2 linked regions of the Methylocaldum szegediense genome follow. The protein of the gene in region 2 interacts with the protein of the main gene of each other region in a pairwise test. Links are inferred from orthologs where the notes say so. Each region holds a gene or a part of one and is shown on either strand. Other genes may lie near its edges. The genes, in order: QEN43_RS15375 and QEN43_RS08730.

Region 1 (6,405 bases), 1.5 Mb from region 2 along the record:
CCGGGAAGGCGGCCGCTGTTTGGTCGGTGTTCTTGCCAACGTTACTGATCGAAAACGTGCCGAGGAAAGTTTGAGTCAAGTCATAGAAGCTGAAGAAGCCTTGCGCGAAGCAGGCCGTAGAAAGGACGAATTCATCGCGCTCCTGGCTCACGAGCTTCGCAATCCGCTAGCGCCGATCTTGACATCGGCACAGCTCTTGAAGCGCCGCGGTTCCGAACGGCCGGAACTGATCGCGTCCGCCACCGAGAGTATCGAACGTCAGGTCAGATATCTGACCCGACTGATCAACGACCTCCTGGATATATCGCGGGTTGCTAGAGGCAAGCTGAATCTGAATTTTGAAATGACTGATATGGCGTCGATCGTCGCTCATGCTATCGAACTCTGTCGGCCGGTTATCGACAAGAATCAACAGGAGTTGGTGCTCAGCGGGACCGATCAATCGCTTTATCTCTGGGGCGATCCGGCCCGACTCTCGCAAATTATCGCGAACTTGTTGATGAATGCCGCGAAATTTACGCCGGTAGGCGGTCGGATTGAATTGGCGGTGAGACGGAGGGAACGGGAGGTTTCGATCAAAGTGCAAGACAATGGAATCGGAATCGAGCCGGATGCGCTGGAGCATATCTTCGAGCCGTTCGTGCAATTTGAACGGCCGCTGCACGACGGGCACAGTGGCCTTGGCGTCGGCCTGGCGCTTGTAAAAAGCCTGGTGGAGATGCACGGTGGCAGAATTTCGGTCGCCAGCCACGGCAAACATCGAGGTAGCGAGTTTTGGGTTCGATTGCCGTTGTACGACCAATCGTCACAGCGAAGAGCAGGCCGGACGGAGCACGATGGTCGGGGGCAGCCTGTCCAGGCGCCTCTTGGGTGTGACCAAACCCACTCTCTCGTGGTTTTTGAAAGCCTGGGCGCAGACGGTTGCGGCGAGGCTTCCGCGTCAGATCTTGAGAAACAATCTGACCGGGTCTTCCAGCAGTTCCTTCAAGGTGAACAGAAAAGTCACCGCTTCGCGGCCGTCAATGATGCGATGATCATAGGAAAGGGCTAGATAAATCATTGGCCTGATCACAATCTGCCCGTTTTCCACCACAGGTCGCTCCTTGATGGCATGCATGCCGAGAATGGCACTCTGCGGCGGATTGAGGATGGGGGTCGAGAGCATGGAGCCGAATATACCGCCGTTGGTGATGGTGAAGGTACCGCCGCTCAGTTCTTCGAAACTGAGTTTGCCGTCTCGAGCCCTCTGCGAAAAATCGACGATGGCCTTTTCGATCTCGGCGAAATCGAGACGGTCGGCGTCACGTAGGATTGGCACCACCAGTCCACGATCGGTCGATACCGCAATACCGATGTCGTAATAATCGTGGTAAACGATATCGTTTCCGTCGACTGAAGCATTGATGATCGGAAAGCGTCTGAGTCCCTCTACCACCGCTTTGACGAAAAAGGACATGAGGCCAAGCTTGATCTTATACCGCTGCTCGAAGCGAGCTCGGTGCTCGTTCCGCAGGTCGAAGATCTTCTGCATATTGACTTCGTTGAAGGTGGTCAGCGTCGCAGTCGTATGCTGCGCCTCGATCATGCGCTCGGCAATACGGGCACGGAGCCTGCTCATGGGCACACGCCGTTCGCCCCGACCTTCTGGCGCAGGGGCCGACGGTTTCTCCTTTGCTGCCGGTTCCGGTTCCGGTTTCGGTGCTGGCGCGGTTTCTTCGAGGGCTTTGCGTTTTCGGGATTCCAGATAATCCAGGACGTCTTGCTTGGTCAGACGGCCCTCCCGTCCCGTGCCTTTGATCTGTGTCGGGTCGAGGTTGTGTTCCAGGATCAGCCGGCGTACTGAGGGGCCCATGGGTTGGGCAAACGTCGCGGGCCTGGGAGCCGCTTCGGGTACGGCCGCTGGTTCCGGCTTTTTCGGAGGCGCTGCGGTCTCGGCGACCGCGGGACGGACCTCGGTTTCGATCACTGCGAGGAGGTCGCCGCTTGCAACCACGTCCCCTTTGGCGTGGTGAACTTCCTGCAATACGCCATTATCCGGCACGGGTACTTCGAGGATGACCTTCTCGGTTTCCAAGTCGACGAGTGTCTCGTCCTTCTGCACCGTGTCGCCTGGCTTCTTATGCCAGTCGAGCAGGGTCGCGTCGGTAACGGACTCGGGCAGGTTAGGCACGGTGACTTCGATGCGCATGAACGATTCCTAAAGGCTCTTGACGGGGCACGGTTCCAAACAATGCGTCTTCGACGACTTTCTTTTGCTGTTCCAAATGCCGGTGGAATTGGCCCACTGCAGGGGCCGCCGACATTGGACGCCCAGCATAGCTGAGGATGATGTCCTTTTCCAGAAGACTCAGGAAGCGGTGCTTGATCTGGTGCCAGGCGCCCTGATTTTCCGGTTCTTCCTGACACCAGATCAATTCCTTCATTTGCGGATAGGCTGCCAGCTCTTGCATAAAAGTGTCGTAAGGGAAGGGATAGAGCTGCTCGATACGGATAATCGCGACATGATGGAGACCTTCCTTACGCCGCGTTTCCAAGAGGTCATAGAACACTTTGCCGGTGCAGAGAACGACGCGTGTGATCTTAGCGGGGTCATGGGCATCGATCTCGCCGATGATGTTTCGGAAACTGCCGGTTGATAATTCGTCCAGCCGAGAAGTTGCCAGCTTGTGCCGCAACAAACTCTTGGGTGTCATGATGATCAGCGGCTTGCGATAGTGCCTAAGCATCTGCCGGCGCAAGAGATGAAAGATTTGGGCCGGCGTTGTCGGTACGCAGACTTGAATGTTCTGCTCGGCGCACAGTTGCAGATAGCGCTCGATCCGGGCTGACGAATGTTCGGGGCCTTGGCCTTCGTAGCCATGAGGCAGAAACATGGTCAGTCCGCTGAGCCTTCCCCATTTGGTTTCGCCGGATGTGATGAACTGATCGATCACGACTTGGGCATTGTTAGCGAAGTCGCCGAACTGGGCTTCCCAAATGACCAAGGTTTCGGGCTCGGAACTGCTGTAGCCGTATTCGAACCCGAGTACGCCTTCCTCGGACAGCAGAGAGTCGTAGATGTAAAAACGAGCCTGTGTGCTGCTGAGGTTCTGAAGTGGAATGTAGGTATCACCAGTATTTTGATCGTACAAGATCGCGTGACGATGGAAAAACGTGCCGCGCCCCACGTCCTGGCCAGTCAAACGTACGCTGTACCCTTCCGTCAACAATGAGGCATAGGCCAAGGTTTCGGCATAACCCCAGTCCAGCGGGATCTCCCCCGCTGCCATTTTTCGCCGGCTCTCCATGATCGCGGCCGCGCGTGGATGAAGGGCGAACCCCGGCGGGATTTCGATCAGACGCTGGGAGAGATCTTGAATCCTTTTCGGGTCTATACCCGTCTCGCAGGGCTGGGTCCACTCGGTGCCGATATAATGATTCCAGCGGGTCTTGGCATAATTCATGGCGTCGTGAACGACCGGCCGCAGGAAGGTTTCGTCTTTCTTAAGGCCGTTCTGGTAATCCTCTTCCATGCGTTGGACTTCATCTGGAGTCACCACCCCTTCGGCAATCAGGCGATCGGCGTACAGCTTCCGTACCGTCGGATGGTTACGGATGAAACGGTACATCAAAGGTTGGGTGACAGCCGGTTCGTCCGCCTCGTTATGGCCGTGGCGCCGGTAACAGATCAGGTCGATCACCACGTCCCGCTTGAATTTCATCCGATAATCGAGCGCGAGCCGTGTGACGTAGAGCACCGCTTCTGGATCGTCGCCGTTTACGTGGAACACCGGGGCCTGGATCATGTTAGCGACATCGGTGCAGTACAGCGTAGATCGGGCATCGAACGGATTGCTGGTAGTGAAGCCGATCTGATTGTTGATGACGATATGTATGGTTCCGCCCGTCGTATATGCTCGGGTTTCGGACATATTGAGCGTCTCCATGACGACGCCTTGCCCCGCGAACGCGGCATCGCCGTGGATCAGCACCGGAAGCACCGCCTTCTCGCCGTCTTCGTGCTGGCGCCTATCCTGGCGCGCGCGTACCGAGCCTTCCACCACCGGATCGATGATTTCGAGGTGTGAGGGGTTGAAGGCGAGAGCAAGATGCACCGTGCCGCCCGGGGTTTCGATGTCCGACGAGAAGCCCATGTGATATTTCACGTCGCCTGCACTGGCATACGGGGGCGAGTTCGGATAGATCCCCTCGAATTCCTGAAACAGCGAGCTGGGTTTTTTTCCTAGGATGTTGATGAGTACGTTCAGGCGGCCGCGGTGGGCCATGCCCATCACGATTTCCTTGGAACCTTTTTCGCCGGCCCGTTGGATCAGTTCATCTAACAGCGGGATCAGAGTTTCCGCCCCTTCGAGCGAAAATCGCTTCTGTCCCACGTATTTGCGGTGCAGGTATTTTTCGATTCCTTCGGCGGCGGTAAGAAGCCTCAGGATCCATCGCTTTTCGTCGGCATCGAAGTTTCCGCGTGCACGTGTGCTTTCCAACCGCTTTTGAATCCATTGTTTGATATCGCTGTCGACGATGTGCATGTACTCGGCACCGACCGGGCCGCAATAGGTCTCCCGGAGCATCGACAGGATTTCGCGCAAAGGCAGCCGTTCCGAACTTCGTAGAATGTCGATGTAGAACAGTCGGTCCAATTCCTCTTCGCCCAGACCGTAATAGGCCGGATCTAAATCTCTCAGGCCCGGCGGGGGCGACAGCTTCAACGGATTGTTGTCGGCCGCCTGGTGGCCGCGGGTGCGGTATTGGCAAATCAGCCGGTCGACCGCGGATTGCTTGCGCAGCAAGTCTTCTGCTTCGGATTTCCCGATGACCTTTTCGGCGTAGGGCTCCGCCTTTGCCAATTCGTATTGGATCGACCGGAACTGTTCGCGCCAGCTTTCATCGACAGACTCGGGATCCCGCAGGAATTTCTCGTAGAGATCCTCGAGAAAACCGATATTGTCCTCGCTAAAAGCCGATGCTTCTCTGAGAAGTTGTAAGAGTTTATTCATTCGATGGTCTCGTGTGTCCGTCCCGTGTTTTAAGATTTTCGATGATGGTTTTTGCCTACCGTGACACGTTCAGTCCATTTGGTCAGGCTGTGGGACGCGTATATTAAAGACAATTTTGAGCCGAGTTTTATCTCCGATAAAGCTGGGAAAATCATCCGAGTTTCGGTAGTCAGACGAGCGGGCCCGCGCCGGACTTGCCGCTTCCCGCCCGATGCCACAATCGGTCTTTGGGGTCCGGTTACTTCTCAAGACTTAAGTCTACGCCAGTTTATTCTGATGCAGGCTGAGTGAGCGACGGTCCGGCGATTTTAGCCTTTCTGGGGAATGGCAGCGACGGGTAGGTCGCGTGAAAGCGCCGGTACGTGAATGATTCTTGTGCTAGCCTCTTGTGCATGTTTTGTTGTCGGTCGAAACAAGGCGGGGGATAGCAATGTTTGACGGGTTGATTGGTCGTGTGCCCATTTACACGGGCACTTTTGATGTTTTTGGCTATGAGCTCAGCGTTTGCAGCGGCGAAGCACTCAGCACCGGAACCAAGGACAGCGAAGACCAATGGGCCGAGACAGTGCGGCAGGCGGGTCAGACAGTGGACTTGAAAGATCTGGTCGGTGACGGCCGCGCCATGCTTCGAGTTCCATTTGCTTTTCTGAGCGTGTGCGAACGATTGGCATGGCCGAAATCTCAGATGGTTGTGGCGGTATCGGGAGACGTCCTGAATGACAACACGGCCCAGCAAGCAGTGGCCAGGCTGGCGGAGGAGGGGTTTACCATCGCGCTCCACAATCCGTCCTGCGATCTAGCGGAGCTTCGGCACACGGCCGGTTTCGCGTCGATTTGCTCTCTGGATGCCCGCAGGCTGAACGATTTCAAGGCGCGTTGGACGGCGAATCCCGGTCGGGCACTGCGCCTTCTGGTGCGCGATGTGGAGACACCGGACCAGTACGATCGTTTTTGCAAGCTGGGTTTCGATTACTACGAAGGTGTGTTCTTCGAACGCCCCAGACCGATACACAGCAGCGACATACCGGGAAATCGCCTGGCCGTGCTCGAATTGCTGGGTCGGCTCCACGATCCGAATGCTGAAATCGCCGACGCCGAGGCGATCATTACGCGTGACCTGACCTTAAGTTATAAGCTTCTCCGCTTGGTCAATTCTGCATTTTTCGGCGTTACGAAACGTGTTGATTCGATCCGGCGGGCGGTGACTTTCCTAGGCTTGCAACGGGTCAAGAATTGGGCGTCCGTAATCCTGGTCAATTCCGTCGACTATCGGCCGCGTGAATTGCTGATCACGGCAATGGTGCGGGCGCGCGCCTGTGAGCTATTGGCGGAACAGCTGAAACGGCCCGATACCGAGCGGTATTACATCGCGGGGCTGTTTTCGTTGCTGGACGCGATCATGGATGTTCCT
Region 2 (5,937 bases):
TCATGACCTTAGGGAGTTGCGTCGGTATCGCGTTTTACCTCTGGAAAACGGGAACCTATTCGGATTTCTGGACCGCTCTCCGCCATGCGAGCTTCAATCTCGTCTCCATCGCGACCGATTGCGGTTATACGAGCGTCGATTTCGATCGGTGGCCGATGTTCGCCCCCTTGTGGATGCTGTTCCTCAGCTCGATCGTTACCTGCACCGGTTCCACCGGCAGCGGAATCAAGATGATGCGAACCCTGATTTTGCTCAAACAGAGTCAGTTACAAATGTTTCTTCTCGCACACCCGACCGCTGTCAATCCCCTCAAACTCGGCAATATGGTTATCCAATCGCCGATCGTGCTGTCGGTGCTCGGGTTCATCTTTGTTTATTTCATGAGCATCGTCATTGTGACCTTACTGCTCGTGATCAGCGGCATGGATTTCATTTCCGCATTTTCAGCCGCTATCGCCTGTATCAACAATGTCGGCCCCGGCCTCCATGAGGTCGGCCCCAACACGAATTACGCGGCACTGACCGATTTTCAGAAATGGATTTGCATCCTCACGATGTTCCTCGGCCGCATCGAAGTGTTTACGGCCTTCATCTTGTTCACGCCGGCATACTGGCGAAAATGAGGGCTCTGCACTACTTGCCGCGCTGATAAAAGCCGATCAGCTCTGCTTGCGCCAGGATATGTCCCTGCATCGCTTTTTCAAGCTGGGCTTTCGTTGGTTTATCGAGTCCCGTCAAAACGGTATCGAGTGCATAAAGCTTATGGAAATAGCGATGTCGCCCTGTTGGCGGACACGGTCCGCCGTAACCGGTTCGCTTCCAGTCGTTGACTCCTTCGGCCGTCCCAGTGGGCAAGGCGCCGGGTAAAACGCCCTCCGGCAAACCGCTTGCGCTAGCTGGGATGTTATAGAGTACCCAGTGGACCCATGTCATCTTCGGTGCTTTGGGATCCGGCGCATCCGGATCATCCACGATCAGCACCAGGCTTTTCGCGTCCTCTGGCACTCCGGACCAGGATAAAGGCGGTGACAAGTCTTGACCATCACAGGTATAACGCTGAGGTATGTCGCCATTGTGCACAAATGCCGACGATTCGATTTTCATGGACATACCCTGCCCTCCTTTGGATTCCCCTGAAATGACTACGCAGCTGAGGGTAAACAACACGCCGCCGAGCAGCGCCGTTTTCCAGCACGCAACCCTATTCATAGGCCGGACCTCCTTGCCTTTCAATGAAAAACCGAAATCTAACGCCGTAGTCGAACGGCTAAAACGTCATTCTCGGCGTGGTGAATCACGCTAGCCGCCGTGGAACCGAGCAGTAAGCCGAAGCCATGCCGTCCATGCGAGCCTATGACGATGAGGTCGGCCTGCCATTCTTTGGCGACGCGGATGATCTCGACTTTCGGGCTTCCGATTTCAACCCAACGGCGATCCTCAGGGATAGCCAAAGACTCGGCGATCTCGGCCAGGCGCTTTCGCGCCGCCTCGACCATCTGATCGGTCAAATCGATGTCGAACGGCACGATGGGGCCGTAAGACGAGTCCATAATCGGCACATTCTCTACAACATGGATGATACCCAGCTCAGCAGCGTACTTTGTCGCCAATTCAAGCGCGCGCTGGATAACCTCTTCGCCATGTTCGGAAAAATCGGCTGCCAACAAAATCCGTCGGTACGCCATCGCGAATCTCCTGGTTCTTGTGGGGTCACGTGGCTCGATCGAATAAAGCCATCATAACCTGATAACTGATGACCACGTAGCCGAAAGCCAACGCGACACCGTAAAAGAACGGGATAGCGAGGGCGTGTCGCAAGATGTGTCCGACTACGGCCAAATGCCAAAGCAGCAAAAACGTCAAGAAAATATAAACCGGTTTGGCTTCAGGAGCCATCAACAGCAAAGCCAAAAGCGGAATGGCCGTTGCGCTGATCAACGCATCGCACCCATATAAGGCGGTGGCCGTCTGCCGAAGGCGGGGGAGCTTCTTGCCCAAATAAAGCACCACAAAAAGGAATCCGAACACCATCGCCCCTTCGGCTATGGCTTCGACTACCGCTCCGGCCCAATCGCCCTCCAGCCCAAGTAGCACGAAACCGACGATCAAATAGGCCGAAATCGCGAGCCCCAGCAAAAGGTTCGAGGCTGGCGTATCCTGCGGACCTTTCCTAAAGAAACAAATATCGAGAAAGAGTTTTATCAGCGGCATGTTTACCCTTCAGCGCGAATGTTGTGCTCGGTCACATTTCAGTGGAGATCGCTTCCAGTGCCTCACTCGCGGCCAACCAGGCCGACTCGGCATCGGCTAACTGCCGGTCGATTCCGGCTTTCTCGAGCAGCAAAGCTTGCAGTTCGGCTTTCGAGTCGCCCTTATACAGCGCCGGATCCGCCAACCGCATTTCGATACGCTTTTTTTCGGAACTCAATTTCTCCAAAGCTGCCTCGGCTCGCTCCAGTGCTTCCCGAAACGGCTTCAAGGCTCGACGCCGCTCCGCATCCAGGCGGCGTTGATCTTTGCGGGAAACCGTTTTCGCATTGGTCGAAGCTTCGGAGACCGCACGCCGATCACTCAACCACTGCCTATAGTCGTCCAAATCGCCGGTGAATGCGTTCGCGTTTCCATCGGCCACCAGCCAGAAATCGTCGGCAACTGTTCGGAGCAAATAGCGATCATGGGAAACAAGCACCATCGCCCCCTGATAATCCTGTAACGCCAAATTCAGCGCGTCACGCGCGCTCAGATCGAGATGGTTGGTGGGCTCATCCAGCAACAGAAGATTCGGCTTTTGATAGACCAAAAGCGCCAGCGCGAGCCTCGCGCGTTCTCCACCGGAAAAAGGTCCGATTGCGGCCAATGCCTGGTCCCCACGAAAACCGAACCCGGCGAGGAAGTTGCGCAAATCCCTCTCTAACGCGCTGGGGTCCAGCCGCTGCAAATGCTGGAGAGGACTCTCATCAGTCCGCAACTGTTCGAGCTGATGCTGTGCGAAGTAACCGATCCTGAGATCTTGTGCCTCCAACCGCTCACCGGACTGTGGTTCCAATACCCCTGCGAGCAATTTGATCAAAGTGGACTTGCCGGCACCGTTGGTGCCCAAAAGCCCTATCCGATCGCCCGGATTCAAGGTCAGATTGACATCGCTCAAGACCACGTTCGCCCCGTAGCCTATGCTCACGTCGTTCAGTCTCAGCAAAGGCGAAGGCAACTTGTCCGGTGACCCAAACGAGAATTGAAACGGCGAATCGACATGCGCAGCGGCAATCAGCTCCAGCTTGCCCAATGCCTTCAGACGGCTTTGCACCTGGCGAGCCTTGGTCGCTTTCGCACGGAAGCGATCGACGAACGCTCGAATACGCGAAATTTCGCGCTGTTGTTTTTCATAGGCCGCTTGCTGCTGCGCCAGAAGCTCGGCGCGTCTCGCTTCGAACGCAGAATAGTTTCCGGAAAAAAGCGTGACGGTTTGGTTCTCGATATGAAGCACATGATCGACGGTCTCGTCGAGAAAATCCCGGTCGTGGGAAACCAGCAAAAGAGTGCCAGTGTACCGGGATAGCCACTCCTGAAGCCAAATCACGGCATCGAGGTCCAGGTGATTGGTCGGTTCGTCGAGAAGCAGCAGGTCGGAACGACACATGAGGGCCTGCGCAAGATTAAGCCGCATTCGCCAGCCGCCGGAAAACCGGTTGACCGGCTTGGTTTCATCGCTCGGCGCAAATCCGAGACCGGACATCAGCCTAGCGGCACGCGCTCCGGCCTCATAACCGCCGATTGCTTCAAGTCGAGAATGCAGCCTTGCGAGCTCTAAACCATCACCGCTCTCGTCCGCCTTTTCCAGTCGTTGCTGAATGAGGCGCAATTCACGGTCGCCGTCCATGACGTAATCCAATGCGATCCGGTCATCGGCTGGCGTTTCCTGGGCCACGTGGGCAATAGAGAGATTCGGCGGCATCGAAATTTCGCCAGCGTCGACGTGAATCTCGCCCAAGATCAGACGGAACAGGCTGGATTTGCCGACGCCATTCGCACCGGTGATACCGACCTTTTCACCGCTGTGAATGGTGAAAGAAGCTTCTTTGAACAACAGACGCTGGCCGCGTCTCAGCGCGACCGACTTGAAATTCAGCATGCCGGTAGGGCGTTAGGCTTCAAACGCCCGTCAGGTCAAAATCATGGAGAAACAGGCTCAAGCCGCCTGATCGATGCGCTTGTCCGCTTCTTTGATGAACGCCTGTAGATCCCCTTTCTTGACGGTAGCCTTAGGGATGATCAAAGCCGTATCGAGATCCACAAACAAGAAGGCGTGTTTCTTGGTCGTTTCGACGCGAAGCACCTCCGACCACTTCACCCGAGACTCGCCGTTCTTATGAACCTCCACCAAAACATGCGGCTCGGCCCGCAAGGTATACGTACCGAGAACATTAGCTCTGTCTTCGTCCGAGTACATTTTTCGGAGCTGTCTGCGCAGACTTCCTTTGAAATAGAGCGGCGCAAATATGCCCCACAATACGCCGGTTACACCTGCGTAGATGGCGGCTAGCGTATCTTGATAATAAAACCACAAAAACAGTGAGATAAGTACAATGATACCGGGAAAAATCGCCTGGTGACGGCGCAGGGTTTTCTGCCAGCTTGCGGAATTCCGCAGTTGATGTTCGTTGAAGGCGACCAAATCTTGCTCGCGAACTTCGTATTCTATTTGGGCCATACGTCTACCATGAAAGTTGTCGAACACGCCGCGCGGCCGACGGACGGCAACACGCCCCCTGAGCGTTAAAGGGTGACTAGTATACGTAAATCTGTTTCAATTTACCCACTTCGGTAGGCCCAACCAAGCCCGAAGCAGGATTTCGTGCCTCTCAACGGAGAACAACAATGAAAGGCAATGCCGACGTTATCGCGCGCTTAAACGATTTGCTCGCCGGTGAACTGACTTCGATCGATCAGTATCTGATTCACTCTCGGATGTATAAAGATTGGGGATTTAACCGGCTATACGAACGCATTCATCATGAATTGGAGGAAGAACGATCCCATGCCGACCAGCTAATCGACCGGATTTTGTTCCTCGAAGGCGTACCGGATCTCAGCAAGCGCAATACGCTACAAATTGGCCAGGACGTCCCCAGCATGCTCAAGAACGATTTGGCTTTGGAATACAAAGTCATCGAGGAACTGAGAAAGGCGATGGCATTTTGCGAAAATGTAGGGGATTTCGTGACGCGGGACGTACTCCTTGCACTCCTTAAGGATACGGAAGAAGACCATGCGCATTGGCTGGAGATCCAACTGGAACTGATCGAAAAAGTCGGTCTCCAGAACTACTTGCAAACACAGATGTAAGCGCTTCATCTCACACTTCCTTCGCTTGCCGGCCGATGGGCAAGCAATTCAAAGCGAATCCTATTTGAAAATAATTATCAGTTGTACTAATATTTCGACCAGGTTCATCGATCTGGTCTTGTTATGTACATCTGCATCTGCAAGAAAATCACCGACGGACAGATTCGCAAAGCCGTTCAGGAACAGGACGTCACAAGCATACGCGGCTTGCGTTCCAAATTAGGTGCCTGCGACCAATGTGGCAAATGCGCAGTTCAGGCCCAGCAACTCATATACCAGTGCCTGCAGGAAAAAGTGGTTGCGGGACATAACCCCCGCAAAGCCGCATAAGCTCAAGCGTTCCGGCAAGGAACACGGCTTTTATCCGCATGGAAGCGAGCGCGAAATCGCAAGAAATGCGATGACGGTAGAGGGAAGCACCAGAACAGATATGGAGGACATCCCTGTCCTCCACAGGAAAGCCCGTGGGATCATTAGAATGTTATGACCACATCGGTGGAAAAAAGGAACTGGTCGTTCTTCTTACCAACAAAACCCGCCGCCCCACCGGCATTGTCATAAGCATCTGCATTGTCGGCCCAATCGTATCGGACG

The links.
Region 1: the proteins of QEN43_RS08730 (region 2) and QEN43_RS15375 interact in binary tests that used the Escherichia coli proteins (3 or more experiments, as listed by UniProt). The link is inferred for Methylocaldum szegediense from one-to-one orthologs.

Annotation. Positions count from the first base shown.
Region 1 is NZ_OX458333.1:3,551,653-3,558,057, forward strand. Bases 1,963-5,368 are described here. They hold QEN43_RS15375 (2-oxoglutarate dehydrogenase E1 component), read right to left. Parts: upstream 4,995-5,368; coding sequence 2,163-4,994; downstream 1,963-2,162. Other genes in these bases: odhB (2-oxoglutarate dehydrogenase complex dihydrolipoyllysine-residue succinyltransferase), read right to left, coding at 1,963-2,188. Also shown: QEN43_RS15365 (sensor histidine kinase), read left to right, coding at 1-1,051; more of odhB, read right to left, coding at 941-1,962; QEN43_RS15380 (EAL and HDOD domain-containing protein), read left to right, coding at 5,425-6,405. UniProt on the Escherichia coli protein: E1 component of the 2-oxoglutarate dehydrogenase (OGDH) complex which catalyzes the decarboxylation of 2-oxoglutarate, the first step in the conversion of 2-oxoglutarate to succinyl-CoA and CO(2).
Region 2 is NZ_OX458333.1:2,053,990-2,059,926, forward strand. What follows is about bases 1,687-4,624. They hold QEN43_RS08730 (ATP-binding cassette domain-containing protein), read right to left. Parts: upstream 4,130-4,624; coding sequence 2,243-4,129; downstream 1,687-2,242. Other genes in these bases: QEN43_RS08725 (hypothetical protein), read right to left, coding at 1,711-2,211; QEN43_RS08735 (YcxB family protein), read right to left, coding at 4,187-4,624. In the rest of the region: QEN43_RS08710 (TrkH family potassium uptake protein), read left to right, coding at 1-623; QEN43_RS08715 (YbhB/YbcL family Raf kinase inhibitor-like protein), read right to left, coding at 634-1,209; QEN43_RS08720 (universal stress protein), read right to left, coding at 1,248-1,685; more of QEN43_RS08735, read right to left, coding at 4,625-4,708; bfr (bacterioferritin), read left to right, coding at 4,876-5,343; QEN43_RS21745 ((2Fe-2S)-binding protein), read left to right, coding at 5,467-5,673; QEN43_RS08745 (porin), read right to left, coding at 5,817-5,937. UniProt on the Escherichia coli protein: Genetic data indicate it may be involved in ribosome assembly or function.